One region of the Enterobacter sp. CP102 genome, then DNA from elsewhere that is predicted to be linked to it. Evidence: predicted binding sites of a transcription regulator. Region 1 holds the regulator's gene; the other holds the start of a gene.
The links. Region 1 encodes LexA, which represses DNA repair genes until DNA is damaged. Its sites were predicted from a motif close to TNCTGTATGTACATACAGNA; they were not measured.

Region 1 (7,318 bases):
GCCTGAGTGGGCGCACTTTTTTTTGTGTCGCCCGCGCTGTTGCGCCATTGTTGCGATAGTGATCGCTAAATAACGTTTGGCCGCCCTCAATCTGCTTTTCTGCGATACAATGCCATTACGTTATGTATCGGAGAGTCTGGCATGTCACACCCTGCGCTAACGCAACTGCGTGCGCTGCGCTATTTCGACCAAATACCTGCGCTTGACCCGGAGCAACTTGACTGGTTGCTGCTGGAAGATTCCATGACTAAACGTTTTGAGCAACAGGGCAAAACGGTCACCGTGACGCTGATTCAGGAAGGGTTTGTCACCCCTGAGGCGATTGCCAGTGAATTGCCGCTGCTGCCAAAAGAAGAACGCTACTGGCTACGTGAGATTTTACTCTGTGCTGATGGCGAGCCGTGGCTTGCCGGGCGGACAGTTGTGCCAGAATCCACCTTGTCCGGGCCGGAATTAGCACTGCAACAACTGGGGAAAACGCCGCTGGGGCGGTATCTTTTCACCTCCTCCGAACTTACCCGTGATTTTATTGAGATTGGTCGCGATGCCGAACTGTGGGGGCGCCGTTCCCGCCTTCGCCTGAGCGGTAAACCGTTAATGCTGACGGAGCTTTTTTTACCGGCATCGCCGTTGTACTGAGAGGAAGAAAAAATGGAGTGGAGTCTGAAGCAGAACAAGCTGCTGGCCTATCACCGCTTAATGCGTACTGATAAACCCATCGGTGCGTTACTGCTGCTGTGGCCGACCCTGTGGGCGCTGTGGGTCGCAACCCCGGGGTTGCCGCCGCTGTGGATCCTGGCGGTGTTTGTTGCGGGCGTCTGGCTGATGCGTGCGGCAGGCTGCGTCGTAAACGACTATGCCGACCGTAAATTCGACGGCCATGTGAAACGCACCGCTAACCGCCCTCTGCCAAGCGGACAGGTCACGGAAAAAGAAGCGCGCACGCTGTTTATCGTGCTGGTGGTGCTCTCCTTCTTGCTGGTGTTAACCCTCAACACCATGACCATCCTGCTTTCTGTCGCGGCACTGGCGCTGGCCTGGGTGTATCCATTTATGAAGCGCTATACCCATCTGCCGCAGGTGGTGCTGGGTGCGGCGTTTGGCTGGTCGATTCCGATGGCATTTGCGGCAGTCAGCGAATCGGTGCCGCTCAGCTGCTGGCTGATGTTCCTCGCCAATATCCTGTGGGCTGTGGCGTACGATACGCAATACGCGATGGTCGACCGTGACGATGACCTGAAAATTGGTATCAAATCAACGGCGATCCTGTTTGGCCGTCAGGACAAACTGATTATCGGGATTTTGCAGGTTGCAGTGCTGGCGCTGATGGTGGCGATTGGTCGCCTGAACGCCCTGAACTGGGAGTTTTACTGGTCAGTGCTGGTTGCCGGGATGCTGTTTGTGTATCAGCAAAAGCTGATTGCGAAGCGCGAGCGTGAAGCCTGCTTTAAAGCATTCCTGAATAATAACTACGTGGGCCTGGTGCTGTTTTTGGGGCTGGCGATGAGTTATTTTGCCTGAAAAAAGCCCGGTGGCGCTAGCGCTTACCGGGCCTGAGTATCGTCCAGAATCGTAAGCCGGGTAAGGCGAAGTCGCCACCCGGCTTTTTCACATCATTCGTCCTGCGTCGCGCTCTCAATCGTTAAACGCACATCAGACGTAATCAGTTCAGCCAGCATCTGGTAAACCTTCAGCGTCTCTTCCGGCTCAGCATCGCCGGTATCACTGATAAACCCTTCATCACGCAGCGTCAGCACTAAAGAGCTGAATACCGCCTTGTCGAAGAACTCCGGCGCGTTAATGCCGTGCAGTACCGACAGGCGCTGTGCCAGCGTGCGGCTCTCTTTCTCAAGCGTGCCGCGGTTGATGGATGGGTTAGCGCTCAACAACCAGAACGTAATGGCATAGCGTTGCAGGGTTTCACGCGCGCCAGCCGCCAGCAGTTGCAGGGTGCGGGAGCGAGACGGGTTGATATGCAACTCGTCGTTATTAACGGTGATAAGCCCCTGACGACGCAGCTCTTCGGTCAGTTTATCCAGCTCTGCCGCCAGCTCGGTTTTACTCCAGCGCAGGAATAGCTCGGCTTTCAGCATCGGGTACAGCGCGTCGACATGGCGCAGCAGTTCCTGACGAGAAATGCGACGGTGCTGGGTAATAATGGCGGCCATCAGCGAAGGCAGCATCAGCATATGCGCGATGTTGTTACGATAGTAAGTCATCAGCACCGCCTGCTCGCGCGGCAGAATGATGATGTCGCCAATCGTATCTTTCTCAACTTCGAACTTATTCATCTGCAAGGCATGATCGATAAGCTCGCTGGCGGTAGCGGCTGGCGCCGTCGAATCCACTGAGTACGGAACATTACGCATAATGTCCAGATAGCAATCGAGCTGCTCGGTAAGCTGTTCACGGGTCAGTGAACGCTGACGCGATGCCAGCAGCGCGGTACAGCACAGGTTCATGGCGTTGGCCGCGCCTGCGTTGTTAATACGCACCATCAGCTCGGCGGCAATGCCGTTCACCGTTGGCGTCAGCCAGGCAGGGCGTATTGCTTCGATGGGGTCGATAGACTCGCGCCATTCCGGAACGTGGTGGTTAAGGTAGTTCATCAGCGGCATCGGCTCGCCGAAGTTTACATAGCCCTGACCCAGATTACGCAGCTTGCTCAGACCACGCAGCATCTGCGGCAGGCTCTCTTTCTCTTTGGTCGCACCGCGCAGCTCTTTGGCGTACGTACCCACTTCCATCACGTGCTCGTAACCGATGTAAATCGGCACCAGCGTAATGGGGCGAGTACCACCGCGCAGCATGGCCTGGATAGTCATCGACAGCGTGCCGGTTTTCGGATCAAGCAGACGGCCTGTACGGGAACGCCCGCCTTCCACGAAGTACTCAACGGAATAACCACGGCTGAACAGCTCGCCCAGATATTCGCGGAATACGGTGGAATAGAGCTTGTTGCCCTTGAAGGTACGACGAATAAAGAAGGCACCCAGGCGGCGGAAGATCGGCCCTGCTGGCCAGAAGTTCAGGTTAATACCGGCTGCAATGTGCGGTGGCACCAGGCCCTGATGGTAAAGCACATAGGAAAGCAGCAGGTAGTCCATATGGCTGCGGTGGCAGGGCACATAGACAATTTCGTGGCCATCATGCGCCAGCTGACGCACGCGCTCGGCGTTGTGGACGTTGATCCCCTGATAGAGACGGTTCCACGTGAAGCTCAGGATACGATCGGACAGGCGAATCATCTCGTAGGAGAAGTTCGCGGCGATCTCTTCCATCAGCGCGATGGCATTTTGCTGCGCTTTCTCGTGCGAAATTTTCTTGCTGCGCGCTTCGTCTTCCACGGCACGGGCAATAGCTTTAGACGCCAGCAGCTTATTGAACAGGTCCTGACGCGCCGGGAGGCGCGGCCCCACAGCTGCAAGACGCTGGCGCGCAAAGTGCATACGTGCCACGCGAGCCAGTTTTTGCGCGATGATTTTATCCGTACCGTGTTCGTCTGCCATGCGGCGCAGCGACACAGAAGGCGAGAAACGCACGAAGCTGTCGCGGCCAAGCCAGGACACCGCGAAGAATTTCTGGATGCCGTTGAGCATCCGCAGCGGTGGGTTTTCTTCCCCTTTTTCGCGGCCAGGGCGACGACCAAACATCACCGATACCGGCACCATCTGCACATCCAAATCTGGATTGCTGCGGTGCAAATCGAGGTAGTCGTGGAACAGCTTGATGGACTCTTCTTTTGGCGTGTAATAGGTAAACACGCGCGGCCCACCGTGGATGAACACGTAGCGCGGCAACAGCGTACCGTCGATTTCCAGCGGTTCAAGCGGATCGGGTAAATCATGCGCCAGACACTGGGCGCGGAGCGTGAGCAAGTCTGCCTTCGAGTTGTAAGGCAAAACATACATAATAGGGCGAGAGGTATCGAGCCCTAATTCCAGCGCGGGTTCAGCTGGGATAGACTTGCTTTTTACCAGAACGGTTAATGGTAAATTAAGTAATTTGTAGTAAATTCGTGGCCAGCCGGACATAAACGATGTAAAGCCTCTGGTTAATAATGCAATTGCGGCGCAAGGATAACAGAAAGCGCGCAAAATTTCTGTTGTTACCCGTCATACTTCGGGCGGCAGTAAACGCACTGTGTCTATAGTTACTGACGCTATTTCTAATAAAAGGTTCTTTTAATGGCCAATAATACCACTGGGTTAACCCGAATCATCAAAGCTGCCGGCTATTCATGGAAAGGTTTCCGTGCCGCGTGGATCAATGAAGCTGCTTTTCGTCAGGAAGGCGTTGCCGCTATCGTGGCGGTAATCATTGCCTGTTTTCTTGATGTCGATGCCATAACGCGCGTTCTTCTTATTGGTTCTGTGCTTTTGGTGATGATAGTGGAAATTCTCAATAGCGCTATTGAGGCCGTTGTTGATCGTATTGGCTCTGATTTCCATGAGCTCTCGGGTCGTGCAAAAGATATGGGCTCTGCCGCCGTGTTGCTGGCGATTATCACTGCGGTGATCACCTGGGTCACGCTGCTTTGGTCGCATTTCCGATGAGCCTCGAGGAATAATTAAGTCCCTGGTTTTTTGTGCAGTTTTTGGTTCCAAAATCGCCTTTAACTGTATATACTCACAGCATAACTGTATATACACCCAGGGGGCGGAATGAAAGCGTTAACGACCAGGCAGCAAGAGGTGTTTGATCTCATCCGGGATCATATCGGCCAGACGGGAATGCCACCTACGCGTGCGGAAATCGCGCAGCGTCTGGGCTTCCGTTCTCCAAATGCTGCTGAGGAACACCTTAAAGCGCTGGCGCGTAAAGGCGTGATTGAGATTGTTTCTGGTGCTTCACGCGGCATCCGTCTGCTGGTAGAAGAAGAGACGGGCATTCCGCTGGTTGGCCGCGTCGCGGCAGGTGAACCTTTGCTGGCACAACAGCATATTGAAGGTCACTATCAGGTCGATCCTGGCATGTTCAAACCGAGCGCGGATTTTCTGCTGCGCGTCAGCGGTATGTCCATGAAAGACATCGGTATTCTCGATGGTGATCTGCTGGCGGTTCATAAGACACAAGATGTGCGCAACGGCCAGGTAGTGGTAGCGCGTATTGATGATGAAGTCACCGTTAAGCGCCTGAAAAAACAGGGCAACACTGTGCAGCTGCTGCCGGAAAACAGCGAATTCACCCCCATCGTGGTGGATCTTCGCGAACAAAGCTTCTCCATTGAAGGTCTGGCGGTTGGCGTCATCCGCAACGGAGAATGGCTGTAATCTCTTCCTGACAGGCTACGGAACCTCCGTAGCCTGATTCATTTCTCACTCCCGGTATTTTTCATGTCACTGCTGACTGCTTCTGATAAGGCATTGTGGCGTCTTGCACTGCCGATGATTATTTCCAATATCACTGTTCCTCTTTTGGGGCTGGTCGATACGGCGGTTATTGGACATCTGGATTCACCGGTCTATCTGGGCGGCGTGGCGATTGGCGCAACGGCAACCAGCTTCCTCTTTATGCTACTGCTTTTTTTACGCATGAGCACCACCGGGCTGACGGCACAGGCGTTTGGCGCAAAAGATCCCCTACGTCTGGCACGTGCGCTGGTACAGCCGTTAATTCTGGCTCTGGGTGCGGGCGTGCTTATCGTTGTGCTGCGTACGCCACTCATTGAGCTGGCATTGCATATAGTCGGTGGCAGCGAAGCGGTGCTGGAGCAGGCACGGCGCTTCCTCGATATTCGCTGGCTAAGCGCCCCGGCATCGCTGGCAAATCTGGTTCTGCTGGGCTGGTTGTTGGGCGTCCAGTATGCCCGCGCCCCCGTTATCCTGCTGGTTGTCGGGAACGTCCTGAACATAGTGCTCGATCTCTGGCTGGTCATGGGGTTGCACATGAATGTTCAGGGCGCGGCGCTGGCAACGGCTATTGCCGAATATGGCACGCTGATTATCGGGCTGTGGATGGTCTGGCGTGTGCTGGTGATGCGGGGCATAACACCTGCGCTGCTGAAGGCCGCCTGGCGCGGCAATATCCGCAAGCTGCTGGCGCTTAACCGGGATATCATGCTGCGCTCGCTGTTACTGCAACTGTGCTTTGGTGCGCTGACCGTCTTTGGTGCGCGGCTTGGCCAGGAAATCGTTGCCGTCAACGCGGTGCTGATGACGCTGCTAACCTTTACCGCTTACGCCCTCGACGGCTTTGCCTATGCGGTAGAAGCCCATTCCGGGCAAGCGTATGGCGCGCGTGAAAGCGGGCAATTGCAGGATGTCTGGCGCGCCGCATGTCGGCAGGCTGGGCTGGTGGCGCTGGCATTTGCGCTCATCTACGCCTGCTTTGGTGAGCATATTGTTGCGCTGCTCACGTCATTACCTGCACTGCGTGAGCTGGCAAGCCACTACATCATCTGGCAGGTGATCTTACCGGTTGTGGGCGTCTGGTGTTATTTACTCGATGGGATGTTTATTGGCGCAACGCGTGGCGCGGAAATGCGTAACAGTATGGCGGTCGCGGCGGCTGGGTTTGGTTTAACCCTGCTCACGGTACCGTATCTGGGGAATCATGGGTTATGGCTGGCCCTTGCAGTCTTTCTTCTTTTGCGTGGCCTCTCGCTGGCGTTTATCTGGCATCGGCACTGGAGAAAAAATACCTGGTTTTCATCCCGTCACGATCTTTCATGATGGTAAAAGATTCTGAATAATTCCATGAGTGCCAGATGCTCAACTAAAATTATTATCACGTCCAGCATGAAATGAAGGTTTCGGGCGGCCCTTTCACTCTTTAACGATGAGGACCTGATGATGAATAAAGACGAAATCAGCGGCAACTGGAAACAGTTCAAAGGTAAAGCGAAAGAGCAATCGGGTAAGCTGACCGATGACGATATGACGGTCATCGAAGGTAAGCGCGATCAGCTTGTCGGTAAAATTCAGGAACGCTATGGCTACGCCAAAGATCAGGCGGAGAAAGAAGTCGGCGACTGGGAAAAGCGTAACGACTATCGCTGGTAGACCGGTATTACCCGCAAGTACAAGGATGTACACCCTGAGGGCGGCCCTGAGCCGCCTTATCTTTTGTCGTTAGCGCGGTTTTTTCTTTACCAGGATGGAGTGGTCATGCTGGCAGGCATCCTGATGGCTGCATGATTCGACCTCCACGCACGCAGAGCATAATCCGTGTGCTTCAATCACATTATGGCGCAGGGCGAAGCCCATTTTGGCTGCCAGCGTATGCATAATGTCTTCAACACCTTCCGCACACTCTTCTTTCACCACGCCACAGCGGTCGCAGATAAACATGGCCGAGGTGTGGGTCGGCTGATCAA
Region 2 (7,318 bases), 510 kb from region 1:
CACCAGGTCTTTGTAGCGGTCGAAACAGACATTACTGAAACGCACGAAGGCATCCACCACATTGCGGTGTACCCAGCCGTTGTATTTTTCGCTCAGCGCCAGCGGCATTTCGTAGTGGGAGAGGGTCACCAGCGGCTCAATGTTATGGCGGCGAAGCTCGCGGAACATCTCCTCGTAAAATTGCAGACCTGCCTCGTTTGGCGCAGCATCTTCGCCAGTCGGGAAAATACGCGACCAGGCAATTGACACGCGCAGCACGGTGTAGCCCATCTCGGCAAACAGCGCGATGTCGTCCTTATAGTGGTGATAGAAATCAATGCCGCGGCGTTTCGGGTACAGCGCGTCATTCTTACCTTCGAACGCGTCGCGGATGTTTTCATCGGTCAGGGCCATATGGCCGCTGTAATCCTTCACGGACAGATTAGGCTTCCAGGTGATGGCATCAGCCACAGACGGCCCTTTACCGTCCACATTCCATGCTCCTTCGGCCTGATTTGCGGCAATCGCGCCGCCCCATAAAAAACCTTGCGGAAACGGGAGGGATTTCTCCATTACACGGACTCCTTAAGCGTCATGATGATATGAGGATTTGGATTCTTATCGTCGGTATTACCTGGTGTCAGCGAAAAGCGTTCGCCGTTAGTGACTACCATCATCACCACCGGATCGAGCCCGGCGGCGGTAATGGTGTCCAGTGAGAATTCAATCAGCGTGTCGTCGCGCTTTACGTGCTGGCCTTCGGCCACTTTTGCTGAGAAGCCCTCGCCTTGCAGCCTGATAGTGTCGATCCCGATATGGAATATCAGCTCGACACCGGCATCGGTGAGCAGGCTTAGCGCATGACCACTTTCAAATACATTCACCACAGTGCCGTCTGCCGGGGCGCGCAATACGCCCTGAGAAGGCACAATCGCTATCCCGTCACCCATGATTTTGCGTGAGAAAACATCGTCATTAACGTTCTCCAGCGGGATGATTTGCCCTTCTACCGGGCGAGTGAACGTCAGGGTATCGGTTTTTTCCGCCACCTTGTCGCGCCAGAGCAGTAATGCGCTGATAAATGCCACGGCAAACGACAGTCCCGCGCCGGCAAAGGCCCAGACGATGTTCATCGCATTATCTGGCGAGACAAACATCGAGATGCTGGCAAGGCCGGGGCCCACCAGCGCGAAAGCCTGAATACCCATCCAGCCAATAAACGCACCGCCCACCACGCCACCGAGGATCACGCTGTAGAGCGCTTTTTTATTCAGCAGTGTCACGCCATACAGCGCCGGTTCAGTAATGCCGAACAGCGCGGAGATCCCGGCTGAGAACGCGGTGGACTTCAGCGCTTTATCTTTGCTTTTGAGTGCAATCGCCAGGCACGCGCCGGATTCGGCAATGTTGTGCGCCAGCGATGCAGGCAGGTAGAGCATCTCACGCCCGAACTGACTCATAGAGGCAACGGAGTACGGCAGCATCGGCTTGTGCATCCCGGCGGCGACCATAAAGGGCAGGGCGGCGGCAAGCAGCCCGGTTGCCACAAAGCCCAGTTTTCCGTACAGCCACAAAATGATCGTTGCCAGCCCGGCACCCAGCTCATAACCCAGTGGCCCCAGGATCAGCAGGGTGACAGGAACGGTGGCCAGCAGAGAAAGCATCGGCGCGAGGAAAATGCGCAGCGCGCCGGGTGAGTAACGGTTAAACAGCTTTTCGGTCTGGGCGTAAAAAAGCACGCACAGGATGGCCGGAAACACCTGTGAGGCATACGCCACGTTGCGCAGGTCAAACGACATAAATGCCGTTCCTTCGGCAAGCTGTTTGGTCATGGCAGGCAACACCATGACCGACACGGCGGACACCGCAACCAGCACGTTCACTTTGAGCTTCATGGCGGTGGTGATCGCTACCAGAATCGGCAGGAAATAGAGCGGCGCAGAACCGATGTTATCCAGAACCTTGTAGGTTGAACTGTCGCGGCTCAGCCAGCCCATCACATCCAGCAACAGCAGCAGGGATTTCAGTACCCCACCGCCAGCAATCGCCGGTACCAGCGGCTGGAAAACGCTAATGACAAAATCGACAATCTGCGCCCCGCGATTGACCCTGGCAGGTGTGTGCTGCCCACCGGCCTGTGGCGAACCCACCAGAGAACGCACCGCGTCAAACACCTGGACCACCTCGTGACCGATGATCACCTGGCATTGCACATTGACGCGAACACCCAGCACACCGTCGATGTTTGTCAGCGCCGTTTCGTTGACCTTGCTGTTGTCATACAGGCTCAACCGCAAGCGGGTGGAGCAATGTTCGATATGTTCGATATTCTCAGCACCGCCAACCCGGGCGATGATGTCCAGCGCAGTTTGCAAGTGGTTCATGTTCTGGCCCCTGTCTCCAGAGCAAAAAAAAGACCTGAAGCCCCTCTCCACTCGAAAGAGGAGAGGGGCTTCAGGTCTTGCCTACGGCTCGTAGTTACACGCCTGTGCTTTGTATATCGGCCAGATTGTGCTTAAAAGTCAAACAACACCGGCGCTTCATGCACCAATTTGTGAGCCGCTTAACTCTTTTTAGCGCCGTATTGCCGGAACCAGGCCAGCATTCGTTGCCAGCCATCTTTGGCGGATTCTTCGTGATAGCTCGGCCGATAATCCGCGTTAAAGGCATGTCCTGCATCGGGATAAACCACGATTTCCGCCTTCGCATTTGCCGCCCGCAGCGCGTGGCGCATGGTTTCTACGGTATCGAGCGGGATACCGGTATCCTGGCCGCCGTACAAACCCAGCACCGGGGCGTTAAGATCCACGGCGATATCCAGAGGCTGCTTAGGTGAGTTCAGCGTTTTTTCGCCGACCAGCTTGCCGTACCACGCCACGGCAGCCTTGAGCTGCGGATTATGCGCGGCGTACAGCCAGCTGATGCGACCGCCCCAGCAGAAACCGGTCACCATCAACCGATGCGGGTCGCCGCCGTTACGTGCCGCCCAGCTGGCGACATGGTCCAGGTCCGCCAGCACTTGTGCATCAGGGACTTTGCTGACCAGATTAGTGAACAGCGTCGGGATATCGCTGTAGTCATTCGGATCGCCCTGGCGGAAATAGAGCTCTGGCGCGATGGCCAGATAACCTTCCAGCGCCAGTCGACGGCATACATCGCGAATATGCTCATGTACGCCGAAAATTTCTTGTATCACAATCACAACCGGCAGAGCGCCATCGGCCGATTTCGGGCGCGCATGGTAAGCCGGCATGTTATCCCCCTGTGAGGGAATGGATGTCTCTCCTGCACTAATGGCTTCTTCTGGCGTGGTGACGATGGTTGAAGCATGAGGGGCAGCAGCAGGTGCAAAACCGGTTTTTTCAGTCATGGCATTCTCCGTACCAATGTTGAGTTAGCGCAAAGGTAAATATAGTCACAAGGTTAACAACCCACAGTGCCTTAAACGGTCTATCTTTTGTGCAACACACCACGGTATAACATTGTTAATGTGATGTTGATCACTTATTTATGGAAATTAACTGCAATCATTTTCATTCATGGTGAGGTTCGTCACGAAATTACGCACGCTGCTTCTGTAAAGTACCGTTTTACTTCTTCTGACAAACCGACCCACAGAGGAGTCACCTATGTCTAAGTCTGATGTTTTTCATCTCGGCCTCACTAAAAACGATTTACAAGGGGCTACGCTCGCTATCGTCCCTGGCGATCCAGAGCGTGTGGAAAAGATCGCCGCGCTGATGGATAAGCCGGTTAAGCTGGCATCCCATCGTGAATTCACCACCTGGCGCGCAGAGCTGGATGGTAAAGCGGTGATCGTGTGTTCAACCGGTATCGGTGGCCCGTCTACTTCTATTGCCGTTGAAGAGCTGGCGCAGCTGGGTATCCGTACTTTCCTGCGTATCGGCACCACCGGCGCCATTCAGCCGCATATCAATGTGGGTGACGTGCTGGTCACGACCGCGTCTGTGCGTCTGGACGGTGCAAGCCTGCACTTTGCGCCAATGGAATTCCCGGCAGTGGCGGATTTCGAATGCACCACTGCGCTGGTTGAAGCCGCGAAATCTGTGGGCGCAACAACACACATCGGCGTTACCGCCTCTTCCGATACCTTCTACCCGGGCCAGGAGCGTTACGACACCTTCTCTGGTCGCGTAGTGAGCCGCTTCAAAGGCTCCATGGAAGAGTGGCAGTCTATGGGTGTGATGAACTACGAAATGGAATCTGCAACGCTGCTGACCATGTGCGCAAGCCAGGGTCTGCGTGCCGGTATGGTGGCGGGTGTTATCGTTAACCGTACTCAGCAGGAGATCCCGAACGCCGAAACCATGAAGCAGACCGAAAGCCATGCGGTGAAGATTGTGGTTGAAGCGGCTCGCCGCCTGATCTAGTCCTCTCTTCTTCGATAAAAGGCCGACTCGTTCGGCCTTTTCTTTTTTGCGTAGCGCCTCGCAGGAAAACCCTTTCAAACTGGACGTTTATACAGCACAATTCTATTTTGTGCGGGTAAAACGTTGATGCAGGGGGCATTGTGGATATCTCAATCCTGATTTATGCGGTGATTGCGCTGGTGGGCGTGGGAATAGGCTGGCTTATCTCCAGCTATCAGCACGCGCAGCATAAGGCCGACCAGCTGGCAGAACGCGAAGAGATGGTTGCTGAGCTCAGTGCCGCGAAACAACAGCTTACCCAGAGCGGACACTGGCGCGACGAGTGTGAGCTACTCAATAACGAACTGCGCAACCTGCGTGATATCAACACCTCGCTGGAGGCCGATCTCCGCGAAGTGACCACCCGTCTTGAATCGACCCAACTCCATGCGGAAGACAAAATCCGCCAGATGATCAACAGCGAGCAGCGCCTCAGCGAACAGTTTGAGAACCTCGCCAACCGAATTTTTGAGCACAGCAACCGCCGCGTTGACGAACAAAACCGACAGAGCCTGAACAGCCTGCTGACGCCGCTGCGCGAACAGCTGGACGGTTTTCGTCGCCAGGTGCAGGACAGCTTTGGCCAGGAGGCGCGCGAACGTCACACCCTGGCGCATGAAATTCGTAATCTCCAGCAGCTGAACGCGCAGATGGCGCAAGAGGCGGTTAACCTGACGCGCGCGCTTAAAGGCGACAACAAAGCGCAGGGCAACTGGGGTGAAGTGGTACTGACCCGCGTGCTGGAGGCCTCTGGCCTGCGCGAAGGGTACGAGTATGAAACCCAGGTCAGCATCGAAAACGATGCCCGCTCGCGGATGCAGCCTGATGTCATTGTGCGCCTGCCGCAGGGTAAAGACGTCGTTATCGACGCCAAAATGACGCTGGTGGCGTACGAACGCTACTTCAATGCTGAGGACGATTACATCCGCGAGTCTGCATTACAAGAGCATATCGCCTCTGTCCGTAACCACATTCGTCTGCTGGGCCGCAAAGACTATCAACAGCTACCGGGTTTACGCTCACTGGATTACGTGCTGATGTTTATTCCGGTTGAGCCCGCATTTCTGCTGGCGCTCGACAGACAGCCCGAACTGATAACCGAAGCACTGAAAAATAACATTATGCTGGTGAGCCCCACGACGCTGCTGGTGGCGCTCCGGACGATTGCAAACCTCTGGCGTTACGAGCACCAAAGCCGTAATGCACAGCAGATTGCCGATCGCGCCAGCAAGCTGTACGACAAAATGCGCCTGTTTGTGGACGATATGTCCTCCGTTGGGCAAAGCCTCGACCGCGCGCAGGATAACTACCGCCAGGCGATGAAAAAGCTCTCTTCCGGGCGCGGCAACCTGCTGGCGCAAGCAGAGGCGTTCCGTAGCCTGGGAGTCGAGGTTAAACGCGAGATTAATCCTGAAATGGTTGAACAGGCGACCGCTCAGGATGAGGAATACCGCCTGCGGGAAGAGGCAGGTGAGCAAAATACAGACAGCGAAGACAACGATTTAGCCGCGGATTTATCACCTTCTGAACCGCCGAATCGTTTCTTTCACGGTGGTTGAACCGTAGGGCAAACGCGCCCAATCTGTTACACTTCACGGACATTTGACTGATAAGCAGGCTCTGAGATGGTTGACGATTCACAAGACACGACGCACTTTGGCTTTCAGACTGTTGCTAAAGCGCAGAAGGCTGACATGGTGGCCCACGTATTTCATTCCGTGGCGGCGAAGTACGATGTGATGAATGACTTGATGTCATTCGGCATTCATCGCTTGTGGAAGCGCTTCACCATTGACTGTAGCGGTGTGCGTCGTGGGCAAACGGTGCTCGATTTGGCGGGCGGTACAGGCGATCTGACGGCGAAGTTTTCACGTCTGGTTGGCGAAACCGGTCGCGTGGTGCTGGCTGATATTAACGACTCCATGCTGAAAATGGGACGTGAGAAGCTGCGTAACATCGGCGTTGTGGGTAACGTTGAGTATGTACAGGCAAACGCCGAAGCGCTGCCGTTCCCGGACAACACCTTTGACTGCATCACCATCTCGTTTGGCCTGCGTAACGTCACCGATAAAGACAAAGCGCTGCGTTCCATGTACCGCGTGCTGAAGCCGGGTGGACGCCTGCTGGTGCTCGAATTCTCCAAACCGATTATCGAGCCGCTGAGCAAAGCTTACGATGCCTATTCGTTCCACGTGCTGCCGCGCATTGGTGAGCTGGTGGCAAACGATGCGGAAAGCTATCGCTATCTGGCGGAATCTATCCGTATGCACCCGGATCAGGACACCTTAAAAGCGATGATGCAGGATGCTGCATTTGAAAACGTTGAGTACTTCAACATGACGGCGGGTGTCGTCGCGCTGCATCGCGGTTACAAGTTCTGAGTGGAGGTATCCCGTGCCTTTTAAACCCTTAGTCACCGCAGGCATCGAGAATGCACTGAATGCCTTTCTGTACCGTGCTCCGGCGCTAAAAAATGCGCGTCAGCGGCTCAACGGAAAGGTGTTGCGCATTGTTTTAAAAGAGTTCTCTGCGCCGCTGGTGCTGGTGTTCAGCGAGCGCCAGCTTGATGTCCTGGGTGAGTGGGAAGGTGAGGCCGACTGCTCGGTCATCACGCACATGAGCGTGTTGCCAAAACTGCGCGACCGCCAGCAGCTGACTGCGCTTATCCGTAGCGGCGAGCTGGAAGTCGAAGGCGACATTCAGGTCGTGCAGAACTTCGTTGCGTTAAGCGATCTTGCCGAGTTCGACCCGGCAGAGCTGCTTGCACCTTATATTGGCGACATCGCCGCCGAAGGGATCAGCAAAGTCATTCACGGTGGCTCGGCATTTTTGCGTAAAACCGTTCAGCGCCAGCAGCGCTACGCGGCAGAAGTGTTGACCGAAGAGTGGCGCATGGCTCCGGGGCCGCT

Region 2: rmuC (DNA recombination protein RmuC) is a predicted target of LexA. The motif match lies at 4,448-4,467, and genes of this name have one in related genera.

What each region holds. Positions count from the first base shown of each region.
Region 1 is NZ_CP104014.1:278,585-285,902, forward strand. Features, by position in the region: gene ubiC (chorismate lyase) at 142-639, shown strand; gene ubiA (4-hydroxybenzoate octaprenyltransferase) at 652-1,521, shown strand; gene plsB (glycerol-3-phosphate 1-O-acyltransferase PlsB) at 1,614-4,034, opposite strand; gene N1249_RS01315 (diacylglycerol kinase) at 4,188-4,556, shown strand; gene lexA (transcriptional repressor LexA) at 4,665-5,273, shown strand; gene dinF (MATE family efflux transporter DinF) at 5,337-6,674, shown strand; gene N1249_RS01330 (CsbD family protein) at 6,795-7,004, shown strand; gene zur (zinc uptake transcriptional repressor Zur) at 7,074-7,318, opposite strand, start outside.
Region 2 is NZ_CP104014.1:4,552,230-4,559,547, reverse strand. Features, by position in the region: gene N1249_RS21540 (glycoside hydrolase family 1 protein) at 1-552, opposite strand, end outside; gene N1249_RS21535 (beta-glucoside-specific PTS transporter subunit IIABC) at 552-2,363, opposite strand; gene N1249_RS21530 (dienelactone hydrolase family protein) at 2,543-3,349, opposite strand; gene udp (uridine phosphorylase) at 3,609-4,370, shown strand; gene rmuC (DNA recombination protein RmuC) at 4,511-5,968, shown strand; gene ubiE (bifunctional demethylmenaquinone methyltransferase/2-methoxy-6-polyprenyl-1,4-benzoquinol methylase UbiE) at 6,035-6,790, shown strand; gene ubiJ (ubiquinone biosynthesis protein UbiJ) at 6,804-7,318, shown strand, end outside.